4 regions of the Terribacillus sp. JSM ZJ617 genome follow, and region 1 is predicted to be linked to each of the others. Evidence: riboswitches for the same ligand, from Rfam matches in the RefSeq annotation. Region 1 holds a riboswitch; each other region holds the start of a gene.

What was found. Region 1 has a riboswitch for S-adenosylmethionine ahead of ACH6C1_RS11640 (methionine biosynthesis PLP-dependent protein). Riboswitches for the same ligand answer to the same signal wherever they lie in the genome.
Region 2: another riboswitch for S-adenosylmethionine. It lies ahead of ssuE (NADPH-dependent FMN reductase); the one in region 1 lies ahead of ACH6C1_RS11640 (methionine biosynthesis PLP-dependent protein).
Region 3: another riboswitch for S-adenosylmethionine. It lies ahead of ACH6C1_RS02825 (LLM class flavin-dependent oxidoreductase); the one in region 1 lies ahead of ACH6C1_RS11640 (methionine biosynthesis PLP-dependent protein).
Region 4: another riboswitch for S-adenosylmethionine. It lies ahead of ACH6C1_RS02595 (MetQ/NlpA family ABC transporter substrate-binding protein); the one in region 1 lies ahead of ACH6C1_RS11640 (methionine biosynthesis PLP-dependent protein).

What each region holds. Positions count from the first base shown of each region.
Region 1 covers NZ_JBISEQ010000003.1:21,971-29,858, reverse strand. Annotated here, with positions in the region: gene ACH6C1_RS11655 (lipoate--protein ligase family protein) at 1-348, opposite strand, end outside; gene ACH6C1_RS11650 (5-methyltetrahydropteroyltriglutamate--homocysteine S-methyltransferase) at 607-1,713, opposite strand; gene ACH6C1_RS11645 (aminotransferase class I/II-fold pyridoxal phosphate-dependent enzyme) at 1,730-2,902, opposite strand; gene ACH6C1_RS11640 (methionine biosynthesis PLP-dependent protein) at 2,917-4,017, opposite strand; SAM riboswitch class I at 4,098-4,201, opposite strand; SAM riboswitch class I at 4,400-4,503, shown strand; gene ACH6C1_RS11635 (M20 metallopeptidase family protein) at 4,615-5,811, shown strand; gene ACH6C1_RS11630 (ABC transporter substrate-binding protein) at 5,824-7,410, shown strand; gene ACH6C1_RS11625 (ABC transporter permease) at 7,479-7,888, shown strand, end outside.
Region 2 covers NZ_JBISEQ010000002.1:81,244-89,131, reverse strand. Annotated here, with positions in the region: gene ACH6C1_RS06685 (acyl-CoA dehydrogenase family protein) at 1-1,089, opposite strand, end outside; gene ACH6C1_RS06680 (LLM class flavin-dependent oxidoreductase) at 1,094-2,485, opposite strand; gene ACH6C1_RS06675 (MFS transporter) at 2,503-3,768, opposite strand; gene ssuE (NADPH-dependent FMN reductase) at 3,781-4,332, opposite strand; SAM riboswitch class I at 4,423-4,529, opposite strand; gene spoVE (stage V sporulation protein E) at 4,682-5,785, opposite strand; gene murD (UDP-N-acetylmuramoyl-L-alanine--D-glutamate ligase) at 5,857-7,209, opposite strand; gene mraY (phospho-N-acetylmuramoyl-pentapeptide-transferase) at 7,209-7,888, opposite strand, start outside.
Region 3 covers NZ_JBISEQ010000001.1:570,761-578,648, reverse strand. Annotated here, with positions in the region: gene ACH6C1_RS02840 (hypothetical protein) at 95-601, shown strand; gene ACH6C1_RS02835 (aminopeptidase) at 656-1,885, shown strand; gene ACH6C1_RS02830 (NUDIX hydrolase) at 1,923-2,513, opposite strand; gene ACH6C1_RS02825 (LLM class flavin-dependent oxidoreductase) at 2,588-3,607, opposite strand; SAM riboswitch class I at 3,712-3,824, opposite strand; gene ACH6C1_RS02820 (LLM class flavin-dependent oxidoreductase) at 3,888-4,886, opposite strand; gene ACH6C1_RS02815 (NAD(P)-dependent oxidoreductase) at 4,990-5,850, shown strand; gene ACH6C1_RS02810 (anion permease) at 6,156-7,589, shown strand; gene helD (RNA polymerase recycling motor HelD) at 7,629-7,888, opposite strand, start outside.
Region 4 covers NZ_JBISEQ010000001.1:524,026-531,913, reverse strand. Annotated here, with positions in the region: gene ACH6C1_RS02615 (DUF47 domain-containing protein) at 1-393, shown strand, start outside; gene ACH6C1_RS02610 (inorganic phosphate transporter) at 404-1,402, shown strand; gene ACH6C1_RS02605 (methionine ABC transporter permease) at 1,444-2,106, opposite strand; gene ACH6C1_RS02600 (methionine ABC transporter ATP-binding protein) at 2,103-3,116, opposite strand; gene ACH6C1_RS02595 (MetQ/NlpA family ABC transporter substrate-binding protein) at 3,129-3,938, opposite strand; SAM riboswitch class I at 4,033-4,141, opposite strand; gene ACH6C1_RS02590 (MerR family transcriptional regulator) at 4,632-4,958, opposite strand; gene ACH6C1_RS02585 (hypothetical protein) at 5,156-5,296, shown strand; gene ACH6C1_RS02580 (glycerophosphodiester phosphodiesterase) at 5,332-6,144, opposite strand; gene ACH6C1_RS02575 (GlsB/YeaQ/YmgE family stress response membrane protein) at 6,407-6,658, shown strand; gene ACH6C1_RS02570 (ABC transporter ATP-binding protein) at 6,843-7,888, shown strand, end outside.

The DNA of each region.
Region 1 (7,888 bases):
CGAGTCAGCAGGTAAAGCGAATTCCGCTTTGATGCCCAGGTTTTCAAACCCGATCAGCAGCCCTTGTGATAAAACTTTGTACGCTTCTTTGATAGTCGATGGTACTCCTGGATAATCCTCCGATACGATAATGCTGTACGTCAGTTCCTGATGATGCAGTACTGCTTGACCACCAGTAGGCCGTCGGACCAGTTCAAATCCTCGCTTCTCAATTTCTTCTAAATTGAATTTGTTTGTCTTCTGGAAATACCCAACGGAAAACCCGCCAGGATTCCAACCGTAAAAACGTAACACTGGGGCGATCCGTCCCTCACGGTGCCATTGCATAAGCATTTCATCAGCCGCCATATTAAAGGCAGGCGAATGATCACCGTCGTCCCAGAAAACCCATTTCCGCACGCTGTCACCTTCTTATTTACAAAGTTCAAATAATATTAACAATTCAATTCTAACGAACGGCAAGACGGTGAAGCAACCGCTTTCTCAAAAGCCTACTTTCCTACTAGGATTAAATACTCCCAATTACTTACCAATTCCCAGAGTACTTACTTAACTGTGAGGATCTTAATGGCAAGTAAAAAAGCCGTCAAAATGGACGGCTTTTTCTCACGCTTGGGGCCAAACAGTCTTCGCAACATCGACGATGAAGCGCAGTTTCTCCCATTGTTCTTCTTCAGTCAATTTATTGCCATGATGTGTGGAGGCAAAGCCACATTGCGGGCTTAAGCAAATCTGATCAAGAGGGATATACTTTGTTGCTTCTTCAATCCGGCTGATTACAGCATCTTTATCTTCCAGTTCCCCAAATTTCGAAGTTACAACGCCTAGCACGACTCTTGGACCATCCTGCGGGATATACTGAAGCGGTTCGAATGTACCGGATCGCTCATCATCATACTCTAGGAAGAAACCATCGACTTTCTCTTTCGCTAACAGATCCTTTGCAATCAAGTCATAGCTGCCCCCGAACATATATGTGGAGCGATAGTTTCCACGACAGAGATGCGTCGTCACAGTAAGGTCTTCTGGTTTTCCTTCCAATACACCATTGATTACTCTGCGTGCCAAATCAATCAAGAACTCTCTGGAGTGCTCTCCATCGAATTTCGCATCAGGAGAAGATAGTGTAGCAATGTAAACATCATCTAGCTGCAAATAGCGTACTCCTGCATCATAAAATGCTTGGATGGCATCTTTGTAAGTCTGAATAACATCAGCTGCAAAATCCTCAATATCCGGATAAATGGAGTGATCACGAATATCTGTATGGAAGAGCTGATTGGGACTAGGAATTGTCTGTTTAGCTACCGCCCTTCCCGCGACGATGTCTTGGAATACCTTATAGTCCTCGAGGAAAGGATGATCAGGATTGAACGAAACTTTGCCCGTATTTTTAATGTTATATCGTTCTGTTTCTTCTCCTTTGAACAGGTAACCAGTGTCCGGAACATAACCTGTGATGCAGTTAAGATGTTCCAAAAAGTCTGTATGCCAGAATCTTCTCCGGAATTCTCCGTCTGTCACAAGCTCCAAGCCGACTTCAATTTGCTTGTCTACGATTCTTTTGATCTCTGACGTTTCGATTTCGCGAAGATCTTGTTTACTGATTTGGCCTTCTTTGAATTGCTGTCTTGCTTTGTGCAGTACATCTGGACGAAGCAAGCTCCCTACGTGATCTGCTCTGAATGGTGCCGTTTTTGTTTTCGTTGTCATGTTCATCTCTCCCATTTTAGTTTTTTACTTTTTCTATTACTCTTTCAGCAGCCTTTAAGGCTTGCTGCAGATCTTCTATGAGATCCTCCACATGCTCCAGGCCAACAGATAAACGTAAGAGCCCATCTGTTATACCTCGTTTCTTTCGCTCAGCTTCCGGCATGGAAGCATGTGACATCGAAGCTGGATAGGAAAGGATGGATTCCACAGCGCCGAGACTGACAGCGAAAATAGGAATGCGAAGCTGTTCAACAAAAATCTTTGCGTGCTCCCTGCTTGGCAGAGCAAATGATACTACTGCTCCATTTCCACTGGCCTGCCCGGTATGTATGTCATGTCCGTTATGGGTGGGTAAGCCAGGGTAGAAAACATCTTCCACAAGCGAATGCTCCTGCAGGAACAAAGCTATCCTCTCCGCTGTTTCCGACGACTGACGCAATCTTGTACCTAATGTCTTGATTCCTTGGAGCAGCAAATAGCTATCTTGGGCTCCGAGAATAGCACCAAATGTGTTCTGGATGAAAGCCAGTCTTCCTGCGAGTTCTGTATCCTTAGTGATTAGCAATCCGGCGATAATATCACTATGCCCTGACAGAAACTTCGTTGCACTATGGATGACTACATCCACACCGAGTGCTAGCGGCTGCTGATACAGCGGCGTTAAAAATGTGTTGTCCAAGAAAGTTAAACAATTATGTTGCTTTGCTATCCGAACAACTGCCCGAATGTCCGTCACCTTCAAACAGGGATTGGACGGTGTTTCCACGTAAATGACCTTTGTATTTGGCTGAATCGCTGCTTCAACAGAATCCAAATCGGTTAAGTCTACGAAGGAATGACTGATCTGGAATTTTGGAAGTATTTCTGTCACAAAACGATACGTTCCACCGTAAACATCCTCAGTTACAATTACATGATCCCCCGCTGACAGCAGCATGAATGCGGAGGATATTGCTGCCATGCCAGACGAAAATGCGAAAGCATCTGTACCTCCCTCTAGTGCAGCTGCCTTCTGCTCCAGCGCTTCTCGTGTCGGGTTACCAGAACGACTATAATCGAATGGACCGAAATCCTCGAAGCTTTCCTGGTGGAAGGTAGACGATAGATAGATCGGGACGTTCACCGCACCTGTTTGCTGCTCTTTGTGTAATCCCCGTATATATGTCGTTTCTGCATGTTGTTCTCCCATATGATGATGACCTCCTAATCCAGTTTGGCGAATGCTTGCTGTAAATCACCAATCAAATCCTCCGCTTCTTCAATCCCGACCGAGAAACGAAGCAGACAATCGCAAATTCCTCTGGCCTCCCGTTCCTCAACAGGGATATCTGCATGTGTCTGTGTTGTAGGATATGTGATAAAGCTTTCCACTCCGCCAAGACTTTCGGCAAAGGTGATGATTTCCAGGCTGCGAAGGAATGGATCGACCCAGCTGCTTTCCTGGACACGGAAGGAAAGCATGCCGCCTTTTCCTGTATACAGGACGTCTTTGACTTTCGGCTCCTCTGCAAGATAACTTGCGATGCGCTGTGCATTTGCTTGATGCTGCCGCATTCGAAGCGGCAGCGTCTTCAAGCCTCGGATGAGAAGCCAGGAATCGAGCGGAGACAAGACAGCTCCCGTACCGTTATGCAATGCAGCTAACCGATCTGATAGCTCACTGCCTTTACTCACAACAAGTCCGGCTAAAACGTCGTTATGGCCGCCGATATATTTAGTCGCACTATGGATGACGATATCTGCTCCTTCTGTAAGCGGCTGCTGGTAATAAGGTGTCAGAAATGTATTATCAACAATTAGCAACAGGTCATGTGCTTTTGCCAATTGCGCATATGCAGCAATATCGATTTCCTGCATGAGCGGGTTTGTCGGTGTTTCAAGGAAAATTGCTTTTGTATCGTCCGTTATCAATGCTGCAGTCTCTTCAACGGAATGAAATGGCGCATATACCGGCGATACGTCATATGCATCTGAATAGAAATCAAACAGTCGATAGGTGCCCCCATAAATATCCTCTGGCACTAGCAGTGAATCGCCTGAACGGAAAAGGGATAATACAAGCTGAATTGCTGCCATGCCTGAGCTGCATGCAAAAGCTCGATCGCCTTTTTCCAGCATTGCAAAACCTTCTTCCAGGACAGTACGAGTAGGATTCTTCGTCCGTGAATAATCATACCCGGTAGATTCGCCGATTCCTCCATGTGCATAAGCAGTGGACAGATACACTGGCGGATTCACTGCTCCTGTTACTCCATCACTACGATTTCCTAACTGTACGAATGTCGTTTCCAAACTATTTCCCATACCGCTTCTCACCCTTCTCTTAAACAAAAAAAGAACCTTCTCCCCAAAAAGGAAGAAGGTTCAGTCATGACCGAATCAGCTTCTTATCTTTAAGGCGGATACCTTTTGGATTTAGCACCGTGTCTTCTCAGACTGGTTGCTGAGACATCACTGGGCCAAGTCCCTCCGTCTCTCTTGATAAGAAAAGTTCTATATAATTTTTATATTAAAGCTATGTTATCACAAAAGAATGTATAGTCAAGCATTATTTTAAATTTTCTGCCAAATGAATCTTTTACTAATGGAATTTTTAGCGTGGTCATGCCGATCAGGAAAAATAGCGATAAAAAATAGGATTGACACCTAGAACTTTTCGGTCTATCCTTTTCCTTACAACTGATATTTCTTATCGAGATTGGTGGAGGGAATGGCCCAGCGAAACCAAAGCAACAGGCTGCAAGGCGCAGTACTGTGCTAATTCCAGGTGTTTAACACTGAAGATAAGAAGAGCGGAAAATCTTTAAAAGACCCTCTTCTGCCTGGAAGAGGGTCTTTTTTTTGGACTTAATTCCGATTATTTTCATTGGAAATATCAAGATTGTTACAGGAGGTTGGAAAATGGAACAGAACAAGCAGACGCTTGCAGAAGTACATACGGAGCTGGAAGACAATTTCGCAGAAGTCGTGGAGTGGAGACGTTATTTGCATCAGCATCCTGAATTAAGTTTCCAGGAGACAGAAACCGCTCGTTTTATCGCCGACAAGCTGCGCAGCTTCGGCTATGAAGAACTCCAGACAAATATTGGCGGATATGGCATCGTCGCTACCCTATCAGGTAAGGCAGCAGGACCAACTATTGCACTGCGAGCAGATTTCGATGCCCTTCCGATAGAAGATGAAAAAGAAACAGCCTATCGATCCAAGACTCCTGGCGTAATGCATGCTTGCGGTCATGACGGCCATACCGCAGCACTGCTTGGAACTGCCAAAGCGCTGATCAAGCATAAGGATAGCCTGAAAGGTAAAGTGGTCTTTTTGTTCCAGCCAGCTGAAGAAGTACCTCCAGGCGGTGCAAAAGCGATGATTGAAAATGGTGCACTTGATGGTGTTGACTATGTCTACGGTGCCCACCTTAATTCGGCCGCTCCTATCGGAAAGATCGGTGTTGGCGAAGGCTTCAAAATGGCAGCAGTAGATAAATTCGCGATTACTATCCAAGGAAAAGGCGGTCATGGCGCAGCTCCTCATGAGGCTGTCGATCCAATTGTCATCGGAAGTGATATCGTCAGCGCCCTGCAAAAGATCGTCAGCCGCAGAGTCAATCCGCTGGAATCAGCAGTTGTGACACTTGGTGTGTTTCAATCTGGCCAAGCATTCAATGTTATTCCGGATACTGCCAGATTGGAAGGAACAGTACGGACATTCAATGCAGACATACGCCAGCAGGTAAGGAAACAAATAGAGTCCATTGTAGCTGGAATCGCAACTGGTTTCGGCGCAACCTATTCCATCGATTATTTGCATGGCTACCCTGCTCTTTACAACCATCCAGAAGAAACTGCACTTCTGCAGCGTCTTTTTAGCGAACAATTCGGTGAAGAACAGGTTATTCCACTTGAAACCGGTATGGGAGCAGAGGATTTCGCTTACTATCTGCAAGAGAAACCGGGAAGCTTCTTTAAAGTCGGCTCCCGCAATGACGATACAGGCACCCATTATCCGCATCACCACCCTAAATTCGACATCGACGAGCGAGCTTTGCTCATCACAGAAAAAGCATTCACGAAAATCGTATTCTCGTTATTGGGAAGCTAAGGAGGAAGTATATTGAATAAGAAGCTTGCACTTATATTATTCGGCCTGATGGCCACCATCGCCCTTTTCGGGTGCTCCAGCAGTTCCAGCAGCAGTTCCGACGCAAGCGGCGGAGAGCCCGTTGAAGGCGGCGACTTGAACGTTGCCATGACTGCTGATCCTGATACGCTTGACTGGATGTATTCCGGAGAAAGTGCCACCAGAAAAATTGGCTGGCATATTTACGAAGGTTTATTTGCACTAGATCATGATTATCAAGTACGCCCTTTGCTTGCTGATGATTATACCGTTAGTGAGGATAAGAAAACCTATACGATCACGCTTCGTGACGGACTTAAGTTCCATAACGGGCAAGACGTAACAGCGGAAGACGCAAAAGCATCTATCGACCGCTGGCTGAAGGTCTCCTCTGTCGGTAAGATCACTGCAACGCATGTTGATTCCGTAGAAGCCACGGATGACCTGACATTGGTCATTACACTTAACGATCCGTATACCGCTTTGCTTACTGATATGTCTGCACCAAAAGCATCTGCTGTCGTCCTTCCAGCTGACATTGCGGAAGCTGCAGGTGAACAACCGCTGACAAACGAGCAGCTAATCGGTACAGGTCCATTCAAATTTGATTCCTGGAAGCGCGGGAATGAGATTGTCCTATCAAAATTCGAAGATTATCAATCTCGTGAAGAAGAAGACTGGGGCGGTTTGACAGGTAAGAAAACCGCATACCTGGATACAATTCATTTCAAGATTGTAAAAGACCCGCAAGTAATGCTCAATGGTCTGAAGACAGATCTTTATGATTATGTACAGTCCATTCCGCTTGATTTATATGATGTAGTTGATACGACACCGAATGTTGAACCGGCTATTTCCAGCAATGGCTATTCCGTCATCACCCCGGATAAATCAGAAGCACCTTTCGATGATATCAAAGTCAGAGAAGCACTGCATGCTGCACTGGATAAAGAAGCCATTGCGAAAGCAACATATGGCAACAGCGAATTTTATAATCTGGACGGCGCCTTGTTCACACCAGATCAGACAGCTCTTTACTCGGATCAAAACATTGATAGCTTCGATGCTTTTGACCAAGATGAAGCTAAAAAGCTGCTTGAAGACAGCTCCTATGACGGTCAGCCGGTGAAGATCATCTTCTCCAATGACCATGCAGAGTATAAGAAAATTGCCGAAATCGCAGAACAACAGCTTGAGGCAGTTGGATTCAACGTCGAGCTGGAGTCCTATGAATGGGCAACTTACCTGGAAAAATGGAGCGATGGCGCTAACTGGGATATGGTCGTAGTCGGCTGGTCTCCTTTCTTCTCGCCAAACCAAGCCGGTGTAGTGAGCCAGGATTCCAACAGCAGCGGCTGGTACAACAGCGAACGCTGGCAGGAGCTGATCGCCCAGTGGGGTGAAGCAGAAGATGAAGTCCAGCAGCAAGAGATCCTCGCTGAGCTGAATCAGACGATTTATGACGAGCTCCCATTTGAGAAAGTTAGCAACCTTTCCACATTGGATGCACGTACTACCAAGCTTGAGGATTATGATGATTGGTATGGTCCTCGCTTCTGGAATACATGGAAATCACAGTAATGCCCCGAGAAAATCGCCTGCGTTACCGCTGGCGATTTTCTTCCATTTAAAATAAAGGAGTGACGCATGTGTTTAATTACACGATCCGAAGACTGCTTTCTGTCATACCGGTTATGCTAGTCGTCAGCATCATTGTATTCCTGCTCGTTCACCTAACGCCAGGAAATCCAGCCTTCATCATACTTGGTGAAGACGCTTCTCCTGAGGCTATTGCGCAGCTGGAAGAGCAGCTTGGATTGAATGAGCCTTTGTATATCCAATTCTTCGACTGGCTTAAACAAGTCATCACCGGCGACCTTGGTACGAGTGTCTATTCTGCCCAGCCAGTGACGGAACTGATCTTTGGCAACTTTGGACCGACAATCAGCTTGATGATACTGTCCCTGCTCTTTATTTTGGTCATCTCCATACCGCTTGCGATCCTGATTGTGTCCTTGCGTAAAACGATTCTGGATCCGTTATTTACTAACGCTTCCCT
Region 2 (7,888 bases), on a different contig from region 1:
TCTTGCATCTCGGTAAAACCGTTCCAGCTTACCAATTTTATAACCATAACCTCCAGTAATGTCCATGGCGATTTGTGCAATCTCATTCACCGTATCCGAAGCATGTATTTTAAATGACAGCAAATCCTGCTGTGTGGAGGGGCTAAGCTTTCCTGAGCCATTGTTAAGCTGATGATCAACCTCGCTTCGAAGCTGCTCCAGCCAGGCAGCAAGCCCTTTATATTGGATCACGGCTTTAGCAAGCAAACTGCGGATAACCTGATAGTCACCAAGACTTTTTTCCACATCACGATGATGATTCTGTTTGGCATAAACCGTTACTATATCAATAATGCCGCCAGCCAGGCCTGTCCAGACAGAACCCAGGCCAAGCAAATAAGCAATACTCGTTTCTACAATTGTACGGCCAGACCCTTCACTTCCGAGCAAATTTTCTTTCGGCACTTGCACTTTGTCGAGCGTGAGTGAAGAGCTATGATTCCCTCTCACTCCGAGCGCATCCCAGCTTCCATAGCTTAAGCCAGGGTTCGTTCCTTCGATGATAAAATAACTCAAATCATCAGCTGAAGAAGCCTCGGGTGATCCAGTTTGAACTATATAAAAATCAGCAAATCCGCTGCTTGTCGTAAACGATTTTTCAAGATTAAGCTCATATCCTTGAAGCGTCCGTTTTGCTCGGCTCGTGTTGATCCAATATCTGCCTCCAGAGGTTCTTTCACTTGTCGAGGTTGTGCCAAAGCTCCCCGCCTGTACAGGTTTTAGCCACTTCTCCTGCTGTTCCTTCGATCCGAATCGGACAATCACATCGGCCGCTTCCACATGCATCGTGTAAACAAGACCAGTGGAAGGACAGTGTGCAGCAATCTTTTCTGCCACTATCGAAAATGCTTTGTACCCTGCATCCAGCCCCCCCAAGGATTCAGGCAGTAAAATACCGTTCAATCCTTTATCAGCTAGTTCCTGCATGTTCGCCTTAGGAAAGATTTTCTCCCGGTCGAGCCGATCTGCAGAGGGGCCGATTGTCTGGTCAACTATTTCTTCTATCAACGAGTAAATGGTTTCTAATGTAGTTTCAGTTTTATTGGTCATGACTTTACACCGTTTGCTTTCCTTGTTCTTGAACTGCTCGCCCGATCTGACGTGCTGGGTGATGAACTGGCAGTCTCTTATCTCCGCTCAAATTCTCGCGTAATGTATCACCTTCATATTCCTTTCTGATTCTGCCTCGCTCCTGCAAAATCGGCACCACATAATCAGCAAGATCTTTAAAGGTTCCAGGAGTCACTGCGTATGCTATATTAAACCCATCGACGCCAGTCTGTTCAATCCACTCTTCCATTGCATCAGCCACTTGGACCGGTGTTCCGGCGACTACCGGACCAATTCCTCCTACACCCACAAATTCGGCCACTTCACGGACAGTCCATTTTTTATTCGGATCAATCTTCGTGAACGTCTCCACGGCTGAATGGATCGCTTCATTCTCAACGAAACGAAGCTCTTCGTCCGGATCATATTCGGAAAAATCAATACCGGTCCATCCACCCAGCAGTACCAGACCTCCTTCATAGCTTGCATGACTTCGATATTCAGCCAGTTTTTCCTGTGCAGCTTCTTCTGTTTCGGCCACTATCGGAGTAAAGAGACTCATCACTTTTATCTCTTCGGGGTCACGTCCTTGGCGCTTCGCTTCTTCTCGCAGCTTGTCTACATAGCTTTTTGTCACAGTAACTGTGGGGGTGCTTATAAAGACACATTCGGCATGCTTAGCAGCAAATGATCGGCCCTTAGACGATGATCCCGCCTGGAAAAGCACTGGCGTCCGCTGTGGAGAAGGTTCGGACAGATGTGCTCCCGGCACAGTATAATAGGTACCATTGTGGTGAATATCATGCACCTTTTCTGGGTCAGTGTACACTTTTCTCTCTGTATCACGAACAACAGCATCGTCTTCCCAACTGCCCTCCCAAAGCTTATAGCAGACTTCTACGTATTCCTCTGCAATGTTATAACGCTCGTCATGTTTGACTTGCGTATCCAACCCAAGGTTTCTTGCTGCACTTTCTAAATAGGAGGTAACAATATTCCAGCCGACACGGCCTTTCGTCAAATGATCCAGAGTAGATACACGACGCGCAAAGCTGTATGGGTGCTCATACGTAACGGATGCCGTGACACCAAAACCCAGATGCTTTGTGACTTGGGCCATCGCCGGCACGACAAGCAGAGGATCATTCACCGGCACTTGTGCTGCTTGACGGACTGCTCCATCCCGGGAGTTTTGATACACATCATACGTTCCGAGTACATCTGCTAAAAACAAGGCATCAAACCGCCCGCGCTCCAATAGCTGCGCAAGCTCTGTCCAATACTCCAAGTCCTTGTAACGATGTGCCTGATCATCAGGATGTGTCCATAACCCAGGTGATTGATGTCCAACGCAATTCATATCAAAAGCGTTCAAAAAGATCCGTTTGTTTGTCATTTGAAATCCTCCTTTAGTTATCTGACAGCAAGCTCTTCTGAGGCATGTATTTGTGCTTTCGAAGCAGGGGTTAGAAATGGTGTTAACAGAAAACTAAGTGCATATAAAATGGCAAATCCCCATACCACACCGATGATTCCTAAGTAATTATTCAGTACTCCGACAAGCACCGGTCCCAGAAACTGACTGGCTCCAGCACCTAAATTAAGTACCGAGATCGCTGCACCGCGATTAGCTGGAGCAAGCGTCGGCAATATAGCAGACAGCGGAACAAAAGCTGCTATTGCAGCACCGAAAAGAATAGCGTTCAGCATAAGAAGAGGGATATTTGCTCCGAATGCTGCCGGGATATAGTAGTAAAGCAAAGAACAAATAGCTGCTCCCACACAGCCAAACCAACGGACTACCTTGACCCAGCCGATTCGGTCACCTATCATTCCAAACAACACCCCTGCCGCCATATTGCTGATGGACTGAATTGCCCAAAGCTGGAGCCACTGACTCGTCGAAATATCCAGGAAACTTGTGAAGAATCCTGGCATCACAACTACGAAACCATACCATCCTGCTGTATTGATTGTCCGAAGCAGACCTCCAGCAGCAACGCGAGGGCTCTCCCAAAGAATCGTGATTCCTTTAAGTGCTTCTGCCCATTTATTTCCCCGGCTTTGATCCTGAATCCTGACCCCCTGCCGATCTTTGTCATCGACTAATGCGACACCTAAAATTCCACCAAGGATGATCCAAATAAGCGAGCTCCACAATGTGGCCATTTCACCGATGTATGGCAGTAAAATACTCGGATAATAGGAGCCAAGAAAACCAATTCCCCCAGCAAACATAAAGAAGAACCATCCCATTGCTGTTGCAAGCTTTTGCTTTTCCGTACGGTAGGCAATCCAGACAATAAAAGCGAAAGCAAACAGAGGGTAGCCAAAACCGCGCAATCCGTACATAAGCACCATCATTGAAAAGCTTTCCATGTAAAGCCCCAGATACAGAAAGCCTATTTCAAAAACAACCCACGTCACAAGCCCAATCAGCATCGTTTTCCGAGGTCCGATGACTTCTCCTAGAACACCAGCCAGCCAGGAAGCCAGTGTAAGCACAATCCCATAAGCACTGAACATAATAGCTGACTGATTGGTAGTGAAGCCAATGTCGACAACATACTTGGACAGGAATGCCTGTTCGATGCCATCCCCAGTCATGAATAACAAAATCGCAAGCAACCCGCCAATGACTTGAACTGGTATACCGAACAATGTTTTCGTTGCTTTCATTACTTCCCTCCTTTACTTTGCGATACTGATAGAGTGATTTCGGCGAATCGTCTCAACAAGCTGATTAGCTTGCGTGTTAATCCTTATACCTGTTTCTGCATCTGCCACTGGTTGATCAGGATTCTCCTTGTTGATATGGTGATCACACAAATATACTCCCTGTAAAGGCTCTCCCTTAAGATTCGCAATCAAGGGCTTTAGCGCATAATCAATCGCTAACAAATGAGCCGGGCTGCCTCCTGTCATGATCGGAAGTACGGGCTTGTGCTTAAATGCATCTTGAGGCAATAAATCAAGCAATGCTTTCAACACGCCTGTATATGCTGCTTTATATACAGGCGACGCAATGATTAACCCTTTCGCGCCGCTGACAGCATGACCCGCTTGCACAATTGCAGGGCTGTCGAATCTTGCATAAATCAAATCCTCCGGCGCAAAATCGGTAACGCTGATTTCCTTGACGGTGAAACCTTGCTCTTCAGCCAGTTTGCCTGCATAATTAGCAGCCAGCTGAGACCTGGAATGTTTAGACGGGCTTCCTGATAAAATAATAATGTCAGTCAATTTTCATTTCTCCTTTTTCTGTAGTAGAGTGACTAAACGAAAAAAAGCTCTCTTTTCCGAAGAAAAGAGAGCTTGATATAATCGCCCGCACTCTTATCTTCCAAGAAATTAATCTTGCTGGATTTAGCACCTTTCTGACTTAGTCAGAGGTTGCTGAAGCTTCATCGGGCCAGTCCCTCGGCTTCTCTTGATAAGAACTGTATGAAATTGTTTATAATGATACGGGCGTTGCTAAAAAAAGTCAATAGGAATTATCTAAAAATTTTTAATATATTACTTTTTCAAATTATCTTTTTATCGGTGCATATCGAAGCTAACTTATTCGTTAGTCTAGTGATCGTCGAATTCTTCAGAGTTTGCTATACCTACTGACATTCAAAAGGATACCAACTGAGCTCAGCGTAAGTGTAAGCGATGATCCTCCGTAGCTTAAAAACGGCAGTGTGATACCAGTAACGGGAATCAAACCTATTACAACACTGATGTTAATCATACATTGGATAGCTATCATACCAGTGATGCCTAATGCCAGCAGACTGCTAAAGCCATCAGGCGCGCGAAGAGCTACTTGAATGCCTCGCCACAGAAACAGCAGGAAGAGAAGCATAACGCCAGCACCTCCGATGAAGCCAAGCTCTTCTGCCAGAATGGCAAAAATGAAATCTGTCTGCGGCTCCGGAAGATAGAAGAATTTTTGCAGACTGTTGCCTAAGCCGAGTCCCATCAATCCACCTGGACCGATCGCATATAGAGATTGGATGATCTGGAATCCTTCCCCTAATGGATCCTCCCAAGGATCAAGGAAAGCAGTAATGCGCTGTATACGATATGGCGCAGACAAAATGAGCGCTGCGAAAGCACCTAGTCCTAAAATACCGAGACCGACGAAGTGGGAGATTCTGGCTCCGCTAACTAAAATCATCACCATACAAGTAAGTACTAGAACAACACCTGTTCCTAGATCCGGCTGGAGCATTATCATTCCGAAAGCTGTAAAAACGAGCAAGAGCGAAGGCAGAAATCCTTGCTTCAAGGAAGTTATATATTTCTGCTTGGCCGAAAGATAAACAGCTAAATAGATGATCAAGCCCAGCTTTGTGAATTCAGAAGGCTGGATACTGAAGGCCCCTACCCCGATCCAGCTTCTTGCACCACCACGGACCAATCCGACTCCGGGAATCAAGACGGCAATAAGTAAAATAAAGCAAATCAACAGTAAAACCTTCGCATATTTCCGCCAAATCTCATAATGCAACCTGGAAATGACCAGCATAGCCCCTAAACCAACACCGGCGAACAATAGCTGCCGCTTGGCAAAAAAGAAGCTATCGTCAAATTTATATTCCGCCCATACAGCAGAAGCACTATACACCATGATGATACCGATTGTCAGCAGGCCTCCGATAGAGAAGAGCAATAGCCAGTCCGTCTTCGGGAGATTAGATTTACGCAAAGAAAAACCCCATTTCCTTGGATTGGAATTGGGGGTCCGCATGCAGCGAAGCGGCTGAGCAGGACAAGCCCCTACTCTAATGTATGCACCGCTTCAACAAACATGTCTCCTCTTTCTTCAAATGTCCGGTACTGATCCCAGCTTGCACATGCTGGAGACAGAAGGATCACATCGCCGCTCTCAGAGATGCGATAAGCAATTTCAGCTGCCTCTTTGACATCCTTCGCATGTTCAATTAGTTCAATCCCAGCCATATAGGCAGTCTCTCGCAATTTTTCAGCTGTTTCACCGAACACGATCAATGCTTTTACATGTTCCATGAATGGGACAAGTGTCTCAAACGTGTTACCGCGATCCAAGCCTCCTGCAAGCAGGATTGTCGGCTGATCGAATGATGACAATGCTTTTGAGGTTGCCAAAATATTGGTAGCTTTTGAGTCGTTATAAAATGCACGGCCATTAATGTGCTTTATATACTGCAGCCGATGCTCAACACCTGAGAAAGTCTTCAATACTTGCTGAATACCTTCGTTAGTCGCTCCGGCTAGCTTAGCAGCTGCTAAAGCAGCGAGTATATTCTCCAGCTGATGGCCACCGACAAGCAGGATATCTTTTAATGCCGCTATCGGTTCGTCCTTGAAATACACATGTGTATCATCATACCATGCACCATCTTCCAGCTTTCTGGAACCTGAAAAAGGAACAAGGGTTGCTTTCGCATTTTTGACGATATCACGAAGCCGCTCATCCTCCGCATTATAAACAAGATAGTCAGTTGCATCTTGATTACGGAAGATATTAGCTTTCGCTTGTTCATAATTTTCAAGAGAATGGTGATAATCCAAATGTGCTTCAAAAATGTTGAGCATAACACTTATGTTCGGTCGGAACTGATCGATACCTTGAAGCTGGAAAGATGAAAGCTCCAAAACAAGCCGGTCATCTTCTGTCGTCCTGTCGGCAACTTCGGACGCGGCTGTACCGATATTACCAGCAACAAACGTACTTACCTGGCTCTCTTTGAGCATCTCATAAGTAAGTGTTGTCGTTGTAGTCTTACCATTTGATCCGGTAATACCAATCAGGGTACCCTTGTGAAGCAAACCAGCAAGTTCGACTTCCGTCAGCACTGGAATATTTCTTTCCATTGCTGTTTGTACAATCACATTCTCATAACGAATTCCTGGATTCTTAATCAAAACATCAATATCTTCCAAAAGTTCTACTTCTTGCACACCAAGCCTCACTTGTGCACCTTTTTGCTCGAGGATTTGGACAAGTTCTTCTTGATTGGTTGTATTCAGATCACTTACCCGAACGTTGCGTCCGTGGGCAAGCAATGTGCTGGCAGCAGCAAATCCACTCTTTGCCAGGCCCAGTACAAGCACGTTTTGATATGGGAATTTGGTTTCAAAATCACTCATCATAATCCCACCTTCATGTAGACACCGATGACAGCGAATAATAGTCCTACAGCCCAAAATGTCGTTACGACACGCCATTCCGACCAACCGGACAGTTCATAGTGATGGTGAAGCGGGCTCATCTTGAATACCCGTTTTCCGGTCGTCTTGAAGGAAATGACCTGGATCATTACGGAAAGTGTCTCGATAACGAAGACACCGCCGATGACAATCAGCAGAATCTCCATTTTAGTAAGTATGGCAACAGCTGCAATTGCGCCGCCAAGTCCCAGTGATCCGGTGTCTCCCATAAATACCTTCGCAGGATGCGCGTTGAATACAAGGAATCCTAGCAAAGCCCCGACCACTGCCAAAGAGAATACAGTAATTTGTGTTTGCTGGACGTCATAGTATGCCACCACAGCGAATGCTCCGAACGCAATCGCAGCAGTACCTGCCAGGAGACCGTCCAGTCCGTCTGTCAAATTGACGGCATTGGATGCACCGACAAGCATAACAAGAATCAAGAAGAAATAACCCCATCCGAGGTCCCACTGAATCGATGTTCCCGGAATCTGTATGTACGTACCGAAATCATTGAATCGAAGCAGTGCGTAAAAAACGATAGCGATAATGATCTGACCAATCATTTTCTGCTTGGATGTTAATCCAAGGTTTCGTTTCATTGCTACTTTGATGT
Region 3 (7,888 bases), on a different contig from region 1:
CAAAACTATAATCTTTCTCTATCATAATACATGCAGAGATAAAGGAACATGATTTCGTTTGCGATTTTGTGACATTTGAAAAGGAGTGGACCATTTGAGAAAATCAAAAGCAGAATTTGAAAAGCTATTCCAGACAGCTTCCAACCTCCAAAAGCTGTTGCAGGCTGGTGACGTACTGTACAGTTCTATTGGTCCTTCCACCTTCTTCTTCAGCCACGCTGGTATAGTCGGCAGTGACGGGCGGATTTTCCATGCACACCCATCAGGCGGTATCACCGAATCATTGACAGTGTATCTGTCCCCGCACCGCTACGGCGGAACAATCACGCTGCTCCGGCCAAAAATAGATCCGTCTGGTGCAGCAGATTGGGCAAAACGTTCCATCAGCTTGATGAAAGGATACCGTTTCAGCCGCACCTTGGCAGACCCTGCTTGGAATTATTGCACAAAATTCGTCTGGCAGGCGTTTTGGAGCGGCGCCAGCACCGATTTGACCAGTGCGCGAAAACAGCTGCTCAAACGCTGGATCTTTCCGCACCATATCAAGCACTCCACCCATTTTGAGCCGATTGCAAAATTCTCTCTTGAGTATCGGCTCTAGTCATAATTTTCTGGTAAAATGATGAAGATAGTATAATTAAAGGGGGATCTTGACATGCAATTTGAACAGAAATTAGAGAAATATGCCGAGCTGCTGCTGCATATCGGCTTGAAAGTTAAGCAAGGACAGGACTTGATGATTGTAGCTGATCTAGCTGCTGCACCTTTTACAAAGGTCGTAGCTGAGAAAGCATACGAAGCCGGCATGCGGGACGTAATTGTCGATTATCAGGATGATAATATTACAAAAGCAAAAGTGAAGCATGCAAAAGAAGAAGATTTGGATTACTTCACCCCATTCCGAGGCCGTGTGTATGAAGAACTAGCAGCAGCGGACACAGCTTTCCTGGAGCTCAAGACACCGAATCCATCTCTTTTTGACGGAATTGATCCAGCAAGGGTTGCACGCTATACAAAAGCAGTGGGTGCTGCCAGACAAGGGTATCAAGCTCACAAAACAAATGGTCGTATTAATTGGCTGATCGCTTCGGTACCAACTGTCGAATGGGCAGAGTCTGTCTTCCCCGACTCACAGGGACAGGAAGCTATCGATAAGCTGTGGGATGCTATCTTCTTCACAACTCGCTCCGATCAGGAAAATACAGTCGAGCTGTGGGAACAGCATGTTGCAGCCATGAAGAAGAATGCTGACCACTTAAATGCACGCGACTATCGCAAGCTCCATTATACGGGGCCAGGTACTGATTTAACGATTGAACTGCATCCTGATTCCTTCTGGACTTGCGCAGAATTCATGAAAGAAGATGGCTCTACATATATTCCGAATCTTCCTACAGAAGAAGTATTTACTATTCCAGTTAAAAATGGAGTAAACGGAACAGTTAGCAGTACAAAGCCATTGAATTATGCTGGTACGTTGCTGGAGAACTTCTCCCTTACATTCGAAAATGGAAAAGTAGTAGATTTCAAAGCCGAAAAAGGCTATGAAACATTGAAGAACTTGCTGGAAACGGACGAAGGCGCACAATTTCTTGGAGAGGTTGCACTTGTACCGCATCAATCACCGATTTCCCAGTCGGGAATCGTCTTCAATAATACCTTATTCGATGAGAATGCTTCGTGTCATTTGGCTCTCGGACAAGCGATTGGCATGTGCGTGAAGGATGCCCGCGAGAAATCAAAAGGAGAACTAGAGGCAATCGGCTTCAACTACAGTCTCACACATGTTGATTTCATGGTTGGCTCTGGGGAATTATCCATCACGGGCGAAACACCAGATGGCACCGTGGAACAAATCTTCGAAAATGGAAACTGGGCTTTTTAAGAATATAGAAAAGGAGCAGCATTACGCTGCTCCTTTTCTATGTACGGCAGATCATGAGTACTTCTCGGTAATAGCCAAGCTGATGAGGACAAAGTTCTTCATGTGCAACCTCGATCCGCTGACGTGGAGCTCCTGCAACAATTTCCGCTTCTACGCTTGCTGCTTTTCCTTCGACGAGCTTCTCCAAATCATTAACCCGCATCCGCACGATCTGTACCACTTCTTCATTCAGAAGAATATCCGGGAGTTCCTCCAAATAGTAAAAGAATTGGTGACAGAACTCTCGATCAACCAGGTTTTTAGCAAATAACTCTTCTTGAATGATTCCTTTATAAAAAAGATCGCTCTCCTGGAGCGTCACACCCAATTCTTCCTGCACTTCACGTAAACCTCCGACCACAGGCGTTTCGCCGCTTTCCAGATGACCAGCTGCGGTAATGTCGTATTTCCCGGGAAATTCACTTTTATTGAAAGAACGCTGCTGTAGATAAATGTATAGTTCTGTACCATCATGTTCCACGAACCAGCAGTGAAAAGTCTCATGCCAGTCTCCATCACGATGGACTTCCTCTCTTTCCTTCACCCCAAGCTCCCGATGCTGCTCATCGAAAATCGTCAATAGCTCCATGTTTTGCCCCCATACTTATTCCTTTTTTTCTAATGTAAGCGATATCGCCAGGCTTGTCTACCGTATATTTCCAATCAGATCGAGTTATCGCGCATTTCCTCGACTAATGGCATGATTTCCTTGGTAAAACGTTCCATTTCCTGCTTGTGCGGCGAAAATTGAAGCAGCAGAAGACTGACGCCGGCATGCTCGTAGGCAAGTATCCGCTGCGCAATTTGCATCGGCGTCCCAACCAGATGCGGCCGCAAGCCCCTTGCAGAAACAGCATCATCGCTGATCTTGCTTTTTTGTGCCAGCTCTTCCTCTGTTACATATGATTCGTAATCCGCACCGGTAATTCTTTCCCATTCCTGGTAAGCTTCTTCCTCCGTTTCGCGGCAAATGACATAAGCTGTCATGCCGAATTCGGTAAACGGAGACTTGCCGGCTGCTTCACGGCGGATCTGCATATCAGCGATCATACTGGCCACTTCCTGTACAGTACCGCCCTTCATTACATAGGCATCGCATGTCTCGGCAATTGTCTGTCGTAAATAGTCACTCTCGCCGCCTGCGTATAATGGCGAGATCTCTTTGCTCTTGCCAGCTGGTAAATAATCGACGTGCTGAACTTGATAGTACAAACCATCATAGGTGTAATTGCCAGCTGTCCAAACTCCGCGCAGCACTTCGAAAAATTCCTCGGTTTGCATATAGAAATCCTCTGATCCCGCTATATCGCCATCTTGGCGCTTTTGTTCCTCTTCGCGCAAGAAAGAAACAACTGCCAAGGAAAAACGGCTATTACTTACCTGATCAATCATTACTGCTTGTCTCGCGGCTTCCACGGGCTGATCAATGCTCGGCCGGACTGCTGCCATGATGTGCAGTCTATCGGTTGCTTCCGCAATAGCACCAGCTGCTTCCCAAAAGTTAAGCTGCTGATCGGCATTTTTCCCTTGGTATAGGTAGGTATCTGGAAGAAAGACGGCATCGAACCCTAAATCCTCCGCCAGATGCGCCGTTTCCTGCACATCTGACAAACTTAGCGGTCCACCATCCTCCACATGACGCAGCCAGCTGCTTGAAACTGGCTGCCAGTATGCATATTTCATTGTTATTACTCCTTTTGCACATAGGAAATCCTACCGAACGACACATCGATTCTACTAAAAAAGCTTCTTCGATGAGGAAGAAGCTCTGTATTGCAGCCGTCGTCATCTTATCACGCAGCTTTTCGCTGCAGGTCGTAGCACCTTCCTGCAGGACTGCCCTCCTGCAGTGGGTTGCCGGGCTTCATCGGGCCTTTCCCTCCGCCACTCGTTATAAGATTTCTTATGAATTGTACTTCCTACTATACCAGATTTGCAGTGTCAGATTCAAACAGAACAACTGCTATGCCTGCTGCATGTACGCCTCCATCAAAAGGCGGAACCCATCCTGTCTTGCTTTTTCTTCATAAACAGGACTGGTGAGCATGAACTCAATCTCCCCGCCGTAGTAGTCTTCCAGCTCTCCAAGCTGCTGCAGCACCTCAGCTGGTGTTCCGATTACCATGGTTGGACGATTGTCCTCAAGACGCTCCTTTTCATAAGGAGACATTTTATAATCTGCTGCTGTATCCGGACGCAGCATCCCTTTGACGGGCCTTCCTTGTTCCTGAAGCAGCGATGCAACCTCATGGCTCTTTGCCAGTGCTTCTGCAGCTTCTGTCGTCTCTGCACAGAACAAAAACAGACTGACCATCATTTGCGGCTGCTGCTTCCCTTTCCGGAAGGATTTCTGATACACATCCAGCACTGCCGCATCCTTGTCTCCCCGTATGAATTGGGCATAAGCGAATCCGATTCCATGATATGCAGCAAGACCTGCACTGCCAGCGCTGCCGCCCAGCAGCCAGACAGATGGGGCGGTGCCAATGCTCGGCATCGCTACCAAGTCCCCGAACCGATGCTTTTCTTCTTTTCTTATATTCAAATAATGAAGCAAATCGCGTATCTGCCGATCATACCAATCCTCCGGCACAGCTCTATGCTCTTGCAGCGCTCTTTTCGCTGCCGGCATTCCTCCTGGCGCACGCCCGATACCAAGGTCGATTCTTCCTGGATGAAGCGCTTCGAGCAATCTTGCATTTTCAGCAACTTTATACGCACTATAATGAGGCAGCATAACACCGCCTGAGCCGATACGGATACGGGATGTTTTAGCAGCAAGATGCCCCATCAGAAGCTCTGGACTGCTATGGGCGAGGCTGCCGGCGTGATGCTCGGACACCCAGAAACGCACATAGCCAAGTTGATCTGCAAGTTCGGCCAGCCGCACTGTTTCCTCCAATGCCTCTGTTGCATTACCGTCTTCTTTGATTCGGGATTGATCCAATATACTAAGCTTCATACTATCCACTCCTTCTTTGTATCATATCCTGTGCGAAAGACTTTTAAAAACAATCCGTTTTTCTGTATGCTAGAATTGACTGAATAAAAAGGATGGTGCTCATATGATTGGATTTATCGGATTAGGAATCATGGGTCAAAACATGGCAGCTAATCTGCTCGAAAAGGGCGAACAGTTAGTTGTCTATAATCGTACAAAAGAAAAAGCTCAAGCACTATTGGACAAAGGTGCTGTCTGGGCAGATTCCCCCCGGAAAGTCGGAGAACAAGCTGATATCGTATTTACGATGCTGACAGATCCTGCAGCTGTTCAAGCAGTTGCTTACGGAGAAGATGGGCTTTTCAGCGGGATGCAGGAAAACAGTTTATGGGTGGATGTCAGTACTGTTAAGCCAGCGTTCACAAAAGAGATGGCAGAAGCCGCTCGTGCGCACCATATCCGTTTTGTTGATGCTCCTGTATCTGGTTCAAAGGCACCGGCACAGCAAGGTAAACTGCACTTCCTTGTCGGCGGAGACGACCAAGATGTCAAGGAGGTCACTCCTCTGCTTGAGAAAATGGGACAAAGCATCCAGCATATGGGCGCCAATGGGAATGGCTCAGCTACTAAGCTGGCAGTGAATATGCTGCTTGTTCAATCCTTGACTGGTCTATCTGAAGCAATCAGCTTCGGCGAAGCAGTCGGCCTTGATAAAGAGCATCTGATGGATGTATTGCTTGCCCTTCCTGTTACAAGCGATATTCAAGCAGGCAAAAGGGATACGATTCTCCAGCAGAACTTTGAACCGCAATTCCCTCTGGAGCATGCTTACAAGGACTTGCAGCAGATTTCCGAAACAGCTTATGAAGCAGGCGCTCCTCTTCCAATGACAAACAGTGTGAAAGAACTGTATGCATTAGCGAAGAAAAATGGTTATGGCAAACAGGATGTCGCTGCCGTTTATGCACTTTTAGCAAGAGATTGAGACGAATCAGACAAAGAATCCGAATTTTTTCGGATTCTTTTTTTATTCTCATTTATTTTTTTAATTAACATTGGCATATTAACAAGAGGCACAGGGTATCAAGCTCTGAGATACTTAATTTGTGTGAAGTAATTTTTTTGCATATTTTCACCAAATTATAATCATTATCATCTGATCAATTTATTAAATTTTTTAAATCAGATAAAGGCATGCTATGACTGGTCAGAATACTTTCATATCAATATTTTTATGCTAATATAATTATGGTTTTATTAATTTAATTACTTTTAAAAGGAGTCTTCATCATGGCTGATTCATCTAACAAACCAAAACGGGAGGTCAAGTGGATTCCGCTCCTGATCACTGTATTGATCGGCGTAATTCTTTGGTTCGTCCCTTCACCAGATGGTGTTAAAGCAGAAGCATGGCATTTATTCGCTATCTTCGTTGCTACGATCATCGGTCTGATCATTAAACCGATGCCAATGGGCAGTGTCGCCATCCTTTCGCTGACGGCTATCGTTTTGACGAAGACACTTGGATTAGAAGAAGCGCTGAGCGGCTTCCAGAACAGTACAATCTGGCTCATCGTCATTGCATTCTTTATTTCCAGAGGTTTCATCAAAACCGGCCTCGGATCCAGAATTGCCTATTTGTTCGTACGTCTATTCGGTAAGAAGACTTTAGGCTTGTCTTACTCGTTGATTGGCAGTGACTTGATTCTGTCACCGGCTATGCCATCCAATACAGCTCGTGCCGGCGGTATCATTTTCCCGATCATCCAGTCGTTATCAAACTCATATGGCTCTAAAAGCGGTGATGGTACGGAGCGCAAAATCGGTTCCTTCCTGACTTTTGCTTCCTATCAGGGAAACGGGATTACTTCCGCAATGTTTCTGACAGCAATGGCAGCAAACCCATTGGCAGCTAGTGCTGCAGAGAGCGTCACTGGCCAATCCATCTCTTGGGGCAGCTGGATTCTCGCTTCCATCGTTCCTGGTATCATCAGTTTGATCGTTATTCCATTCGTCATCTTCAAGCTGTATCCTCCTGAAATCAAGGAGACACCGAAGGCGACTGAAATGGCAACAGAAAAATTGCAAAGCATGGGTAAACTGAAGCGTTCTGAATGGTATATGATCGGCGTATTCTTATTGCTGCTCGTATTGTGGATCTTTGGTGAGAGCTTCGGAATCGGCTCTACGACTGCAGCTTTCATCGGACTAGTCGTACTATTGCTGACTGAAGTTTTGACTTGGTCTGATATCAAGCAGGAACAAGGTGCATGGGACACACTTGTATGGTTCGCTGTACTTGTCATGATGGCAAATTACTTGAACGAACTTGGCCTTGTCCCTTGGTTCAGTGACATTATGGGAAATGTCGTAAGTACACTTTCCTGGCCTGTCGCTTTGCTCATATTAGCTATCGTGTACTTCTACTCCCACTATTTCTTTGCGAGTAACACAGCACACGTCAGCGCTATGTACGCAGCCTTTCTTTCAGTAGTTGTGGCTGCCGGCGCGCCGCCATTATTGTCAGCCCTACTGTTAGCTTTCTTCAGCAACTTGTTCGGCTGTTTGACACACTACGGCAGCGGTCCTGCACCTGTATTCTTCGGAGCAGGCTTCGTCACTCAGCAAAAATGGTGGGGACTTGGCTTCCTCATCTCCATCATCCATCTTGTCGTCTGGATCGGTATCGGCGGACTTTGGTGGAAACTGATTGGTCTATGGTAAATAAATAAAAACAGGAATCCTTCGTGGATTCCTGTTTTTTTAATTGCTTGTATAAGTAGCTGCATCTGCTGCTTCAATAAACGGACTCAAGTTACCAATGCTGTACATATGCAATTCATGCATCGCGCGTGTACATGCTGTATAAAGCAAGGTACGTTCTGATTCATGGCCATACGCCTCATCTGAGACATCGTACAGAATGACAGCATCGAATTCGATACCTTTGGCTAAATATGCAGGAATGACCGATAACCCTTTTTTATACTGGGAAGTTGTCTCTGTAATCAAATCTGCTTCCA
Region 4 (7,888 bases), on a different contig from region 1:
ATCCTTCAGCTGACGAACAGCCTGGATGACGTACTTGATGGGATAGAAGAATTTTCTGGAATGATGGACACTTATGGTATCTATTCTTCCGATAGCTTCATCGACCAGTTTACAGAAGAAATCCGTTCTTGTGCAAAGGAAATCTTGATTACAATCGATTTGCTTTCACACAACAAACTGAAAGAAATACAAGAACATGCAATCAAAATCAAGGAGCATGAGCAAAACTGTGACACGATCTTCCGTAAATCCTTGAAACAGCTCTTCCAGAACGAAAAAGATCCAATCAAGGTGATTCAGTACAAAGAGTTGTACTACATCCTTGAAGAAATCGCCGACAGCTGTCAGTCTGTTGCGAACAATCTTGAAACAATCATCATGAAGAATTCGTGAGGCGTAAACAATGGATGTTTTATTAGTACTAACCATCTTAACCGTCATTTTCGCCCTTGCATTTGACTTTATCAATGGTTTCCATGATACGGCCAATGCTATTGCAACATCTGTATCAACTAAAGCATTGAAACCAAGACACGCTATCATTTTGGCAGCAGTCATGAACTTTGTTGGCGCCATGACTTTTACTGGTGTGGCAAAGACAATTACAAGCGATATTGCTAATCCGAATGACATCGTCAACGGATCTGTCGTTATCCTAGCTGCACTGATTGCAGGGATTGCATGGAACTTAATTACGTGGTACTACGGTATACCGAGCAGTTCTTCCCATGCCATCATCGGTTCTCTTGCAGGCGCAGTTATAGCATCAAGCGGATTTGCAATTCTCAATGTAGACGGATTTTTGAAGATCCTGCAAGCGTTGATCATTTCCCCGATTCTGGCTTTTGTTGTAGGTTTTATTTTATATAACATCATCAAGCTGATTTTCCGGGAAAAGAACTTGCCGAAGACAAACAAGAATTTCCGTCGCGTACAGATCTTGACTGCAGCGCTGCAATCATTTACCCATGGTACAAACGATGCCCAAAAAGCAATGGGGATCATCACGATGGCATTGATCACAGCAGGCCTGCACACAACATCTGATATTCCATTTTGGGTACAAGCTGCCTGTGCGACTGCAATGGGACTTGGTACTTCAGTAGGTGGATGGAAAATCATCAAAACTGTCGGCGGTAAAATCATGAAGATTCGTCCAGTGAACGGTGTTGCAGCTGATTTGACTGGAGCGTTCATTATCTTTGGTGCCACATATATTCACTTACCGGTAAGTACGACACATGTTATTTCCTCCTCTATCATGGGGGTTGGTGCAGCTCACCGACGCAAAGGTGTTAACTGGGGTACTGCAAAGCGCATGGTCATCACGTGGTTCATTACCTTACCGATCACTGCTACCCTAGGTGGCTTGATCTATTACATCTTAAACATTTTCTTCTAATATATAGTAAAGCACGCTTGGAATTAACCAAGCGTGCTTTTTTAGTCTTTTCGCAATCTTCTTGCCAATACATTCCCGAATGTCTGCATTGCTTGTACAAGTATGATCAGGATGATGATAACGACATACATAACGACAGGCTCGAAGCGCAAATGCCCATATTGATATGCCAAATCTCCAAGACCGCCAGCACCGACTAAACCAGCCATCGCTGTGGCTCCGATCAATCCGATTGTTGCGATTGTTAATCCTAGAATCATCGTAGAACGTGCTTCCCTGATGATTACACTCCAGATTATTTTATTAGTCGATATCCCCATCGATTCATATGCCTCGATGACACCTTTATTCACTTCCAGTAGCGCAGACTCCATTAAACGCGCAATATAAGGAGCTGTATAGACAACAAGCGGAAGGATAACACCTTCTACGCCAATTGTAGTTCCGACCAAAGCTCTTGTCAGAGGTAAAAGCAGGAATAAAAGGATGATAAAAGGAATGGATCTGATTACGTTTATGATCGTATTCACGATTGAATAAAATACTCGATTCTCTGCTTGGCCGCCTTTTCTTGTCATGACCAGCAAAATACCTAGCGGCAGTCCGATCACGATTGAAATAGCTAGCGAAATACCAGTCATCAGCAGCGTTTGCCAAAACGCCTCGGTGATGTCTGCACCCCATTCTGTCCAGAACTCAATCATGACGCCACCTCCTCAACCGTTACTTGCTGCGACTCCAAGTAAGAAATTGCCTTCTCCACTTCTGCTGGATCCCCTTGCAAATGGATAAGCAATTTACCAACGGAGCTAGCTTTCAGCTGATCAATTCCACCTGCCAGTATACTTGGAACAACATCAAATTTCTTTGTGATGGCCGCAAGGAATGGCTCATTGGAAGCTTCTCCGATAAACGTCAGTGAGACGAGACGCCCTGTAGCAGAAAGTCCTTTTTTCACGCTGTCCGGTACTTGGAAATTCGCATCATCAAAGACAAATTTCCGAGTCTGCGGATGTTTCGGTTTGGTAAAGACATCGATGACAGCCCCTTCTTCCACCAGCTCTCCATGGTGCATAACACCGACACGATCACAAATACGCTGGATGACATCCAGCTCATGTGTAATCAAGAAGATGGTGATGCCAAGCTCCTTATTCACTCGGAGCAGCAGTTCAAGAATGGAAGACGTCGTATTCGGGTCCAAAGCACTTGTTGCCTCATCACTTAGCAGCACTTCCGGTTCTTGCGCAAGTGCTCGTGCGATAGCCACTCGCTGCTTCTGACCACCAGATAATTGAGCCGGATAAACATTCTTCTTTTCTTCCAGACCTACAATTTTCAGATACTTATCAACGCGTTCCTTGATTTCATTCTTCGGCACCTTACTCAGCTTGAGTGGTCTAGCGACGTTTTCGTATACTGTTGCAGTCGTCAGCAGATTAAAATGCTGGAATATCATACCGATTTTCCCTCTTGCTTTACGAAGCTGCCACTTCTTAAGCTTCGTGAGGTCTACACCGTCGATGAATACTTCGCCCTCAGTTGGACGTTCCAGTAAATTGGCACAGCGGATCAGGGTACTTTTCCCTGCTCCGCTGAATCCGATGACGCCATAGATTTCACCTTTATTGATATTCAAGGAGACGTTTTTCAGCGCCTCCACTTTTTTCTTGCCAGTGGTAAAGGTCTTCGATACATTTTTTAGTTCAATCATATTGCTTCCCCCTTACCAGCTTGGAACAACGGATCCTTGGAATTCATCTTCCACAAACTGTTTCACTTCATCAGATTGGTAGATTTCTTGAAGCTTCTTGACGACCTCATCTTCCGTGTTCGCTGATCTTACAACAAAATAGTTGGACCAGGGATTGTTTTCTGATTCCTCTGCAAAGATTGCATCATCATTGATATTCAAGTCAGCACCCATCGCAAAGTTCGTGTTGATTGCCGCTGCTGCTACTTCTGGAAGCTGGGCTGGAAGCTGGGAAGCATCCAATTCAACGATTTCCAGGTTCAGTGGATTTTCTACGACATCTTTTGCCGTGGCAGAGTTTTCTGCTTCTGGATCAACTTTCAATACTCCTGCTGCCTCAAAGAGCTTCAACGCACGATATTCGTTGGCTGGATCATTCGGTACAGCGATCTTGTCGCCTTCCTTCAATTCGGAAATATCCGAAATCTTATCTGTATAAATACCCATTGGGAACGTTAGCGTCTTAAATACTTCTTTTAATTCATAACCTTGGTTCTTTACTTGGTCTTCTAGGAAAGGAAGTGTCTGATAGCTGTTCGCATCAAGGCTTCCATCATCCAACGCACTGTTTGGTGTGTTGTAATCATTGAATGTTTTGATTTCGACATCGATACCTTCATCTGCTGCTAATTCTTTTACTTTTTCCATTACTTGCTCATGCGGTCCGCCGCTGACGCCGACCAATATTTTGTCATTTGCCAGTGCAGCAGATTTGTCATTGCCGCATGCCGCTAAGAATAATGCTAATAATCCGATAAGTCCAAAGCTTAAGATTTTTTTCATGTTGCTCTCCCCTTTTTCTTCGCTGTTATCAACTACAATAAAAAAAGCGCCTCTCTAGATTAAGAGAGGCGCATGGTATCCGTATGCACTCATTCTCTTATCTCTCAGTACAGCTGTTCGCTGTCTGCAGGAATTAGCACCTAGATCATCGATCTGGTTGCCGGGCTTCATAGGACCTGTTCCTCCGCCGCTCTTGATAAGAATTTCATTATACATTTGTTGTTGATCTGTTTGTTACTTTACCTTCCAAACTAGTTATTGTCAATATAATTTTAAAATTTATAGAAAAATCAATCTGATTTTTTCTATTATGATTGCTGGAGAGTATTGCAGGCATTCAACCCAGTCTAATAATACGAGAATATGACTGCATATCTTTAAAACAAACGATTGATCAAGCTGCAATTGCCGACAGAAGTCTACATTTATTCTTTGTGAATCACTTTGATAATGCTGTCTACTAAGTGATTTATGACGAATTCGGCAGATTACCTTTTAGTTGTATATACGTTTTGAATACTTTACTTCACGTATCCTATTTTTAATTAAAATCATTTAAACTGGCTAGATAACAGCATGTCAGAAAGTTATCCATTTATTTATGGAGTAGACTTTTTTGACAATATAAAAAGCCGGATGATAACCACCCGGCTCTCCTGTGTACTAGGCCTCCCAACACATACATACACACACTTACTCTCTCTGTATACCAAAGCGGGCATTGATCTGCCCTCTCAGCATTTGCTGGCGGCTTTCTCGTTCCGCTTCTTTCCTCTTGTCTCTCAGCATCTGCTGACGAATTTCGAAGGTTTGCACACCCTCTTCCCTTTTGTTGGCGATCTCGATCAATTGCTCTACATCCGAAAAAGAGTACTTGCGATTTCCCTTCGCTGAACGTTCAGGAAAAATGAGCTTGCGTTCCTCGTAATAACGAATTTTGCGTTCAGTCAGACCAGTCAGCTCGCTCACAATACCTATTGTGATTACTTTCCTGTTCTTGTAAGAAGGCTCGTTACTCATCTGTTCACCTCATCACCATGTGCTGTTACTCCACATTATACCGTATTTATCCATTCATCCTAGTGTTGTGTGAGGAAACCTGACAAACAACAAAATAGTTCGTCAGCATCGCTAACATGTTTGATGCAAAGTTATTCGGCTATAAGTATACTGAGCGTAACAGTAAAAAGGGAACATCAGAAAGGAGCGTCAAGCACGTGGCACATGATCAGGAAGCCCTTGATTTAGCCAAACAAATCGTAGAACTCGACCTGAAGCGTGACGAGTGCTGGGAGGATCTTGCTGCACTTGCAGGAGACAGAGCATTCGAACTGCTGCGACTCGTTCAGAATAGATAATATGAAAAAGGAGACCTGTAAAAGGTCTCCTTTTTTTATTTCACATAATTCGGGTAGTCTGTAATGATTCCGTCAACACCAGCTCGGATTAAAGGCTGGACTTCACCAGGTGCCCGTACTGTCCATGGCATAATTCGCATTCCACGTGTATGGATTCTGCCAACTAATGTATCATCCTGTGTGACATTTGTAAAATGCGTATTTACATAGTTTGCATACGTAGATATTTTATCAAGTTTACGATTTGTGAGGTCAGCACTTCTTGACGTCAATACACCAAGCGGTACATGCGGCAACAGCTGGGAAAGATACGCAATTGATCCAAAATTGAAGGATTGCAGAATCACTTCCTCATAAAGAACATTAGCCAAATCATATTTTTCCAGCAGCTCAGCTGCCGCTTCCTCTATTCCATCATAAAGCTCTGGCGATTTTAATTCGATCAGGAACTTTGTTTTTCCTTTATACCTTCTTATTACATCCTCTAACAACGGGATTCGCTGACCTTCATACACCGAATCATACCCAGCACCTACGTCATAAGACTGTAAGGCGGCAAACGTAAGGTCCTTCACGTACACGGCCTCTTCAGGGGCATCGACAGCTGTGCGATTTATAGATGTATCATGAATGACGACAAGCTGACCATCCTTGGACATTTGTACATCCAGTTCGATGAAATCGGCTTGCATCTCTACAGCCAGATCAAAAGCAGCGATTGTATTTTCAGGTGCAAATCCGGAAGCGCCGCGATGAGCGATGACAGGAAGGATTCCATTTTGCACGTACTGACTATCAAGCGACCTTGTAGTTACGGACTCATACGATGGATTAATCTGATTCATCATTCGGATCATCTCCCTGTAGTTATCTGGATTGTAATCTTTGTTCTATGCAGAGTACATGAATTGGACGGTGATCTTTGTTATCTTCTTGACTTTAATATAGCGACTTTTTATTAAGCAGATGTTGAGCTGCTGTGTAGAATGATGCAGCTTATCTTAAGAACGTGTAAACATGCCACAAAGCTTAGATGTTTGTAATCTTGTAAGATGGGGAATGCTATTATCACAACACATTAAATCACATCATTGTTTGGAGGTAGGTATTATGAGTTTCATCTTATATCTAATTGTTGGTGGTATTATCGGCTGGCTGGCAGGCTTGATCCTTGGACGTGACGTTCCAGGTGGTATCATTGGTAATATCATTGCAGGTATTATCGGGGCATGGCTTGGCGGACTTATCTTCGGAGACTTCGGTCCTGACCTCGCAGGTATAGCAATCATCCCTGCTTTGATCGGTGCCATTATCTTCGTCTTTGTATTAAGCCTAATTCTACGCAAAATGCGCAGAAAGTAATAGAACACAAAAGGACTAGCAGGCAATATTGCCTGCTAGTCCTTTTTTTGTGCCGGGATTGTATGAGCTTTGTAAAATAAACAGTCATTTCCCTCTTCTCTGTAAACGCTTTTTCACCCACTCTTCACGTTAACTCAATTTTCACTCGATATAGTATAGATGAATTCACAGAAAGGAGCAGATTATGACACATGTATGCTTGGCTGGTTTGAAAAAGTCTTACGATGGCAGAAAAAATGTTATTGAGCAAGTGGACCTGCAGCTGGAGCAAGGCGAGTTCTTCGTGCTTGTCGGTCCATCAGGTTGTGGGAAAAGCACTATTCTCCGCATGATAGCTGGCTTGGAGCCGATAACGGGCGGGGAATTGTTTGTGAATGGCAAGAAGATGAATGATGCACCACCGAATAAACGGGATTTATCCATGGTCTTTCAGAATTATGCATTGTATCCGCATTTGAATGTGGAACAAAATATCACCTTCGGCTTACATACAAAAAAAATTTCACGCGAGGAACAAAGACGCCGCACTCTCGAAGCTTCCGACATGCTCGGATTAGCTGATTACTTAAAACGCAAACCACGTGAGCTATCTGGCGGCCAGAGACAGCGTGTCGCCCTAGCCCGTGCGATTGTGACAGAAGCTCCTCTTTGCTTGATGGACGAGCCATTATCAAATCTGGATGCGAAACTGCGGACGCGGATGCGTTCGGAAATCCGGCAGATACAGCGGAAGCTCGGGATTACGATGATCTATGTTACACATGATCAGACCGAAGCGATGACGATGGCAGACCGGATGATGATCCTTCATGAAGGCGAAGCGATGCAAATCGGCAAGCCGCTTGATATCTATAATAACCCTGCCAATACATTCGTAGCGTCATTTATCGGATCACCTGCCATGAATGTAATGGATGCAGGCGTTTCTCCAAACGGTATTGTTCTATCACCAAATTGCACCTTGCCTAACCCAATGAAAGGTAATGTAAAAGCAGCAAGCAAGAATGTCCAGGTCGGTATACGGCCAGAGCACATCCTATTTGCTGCTCCAGAACAAGCCGATGCTATAGTAGAGATCGTTAATACTGAGATTCTTGGTACAGAAACGCTCATTACTTTCATTCTGGATGATTCCAATGAGCAGTGGATTGCCCGATGGAACGGACAATGGCAATTCTCTGTCGGAGATCGGATTCCGATTCGTTTTGATTTGGATGCTATCCATCTCTT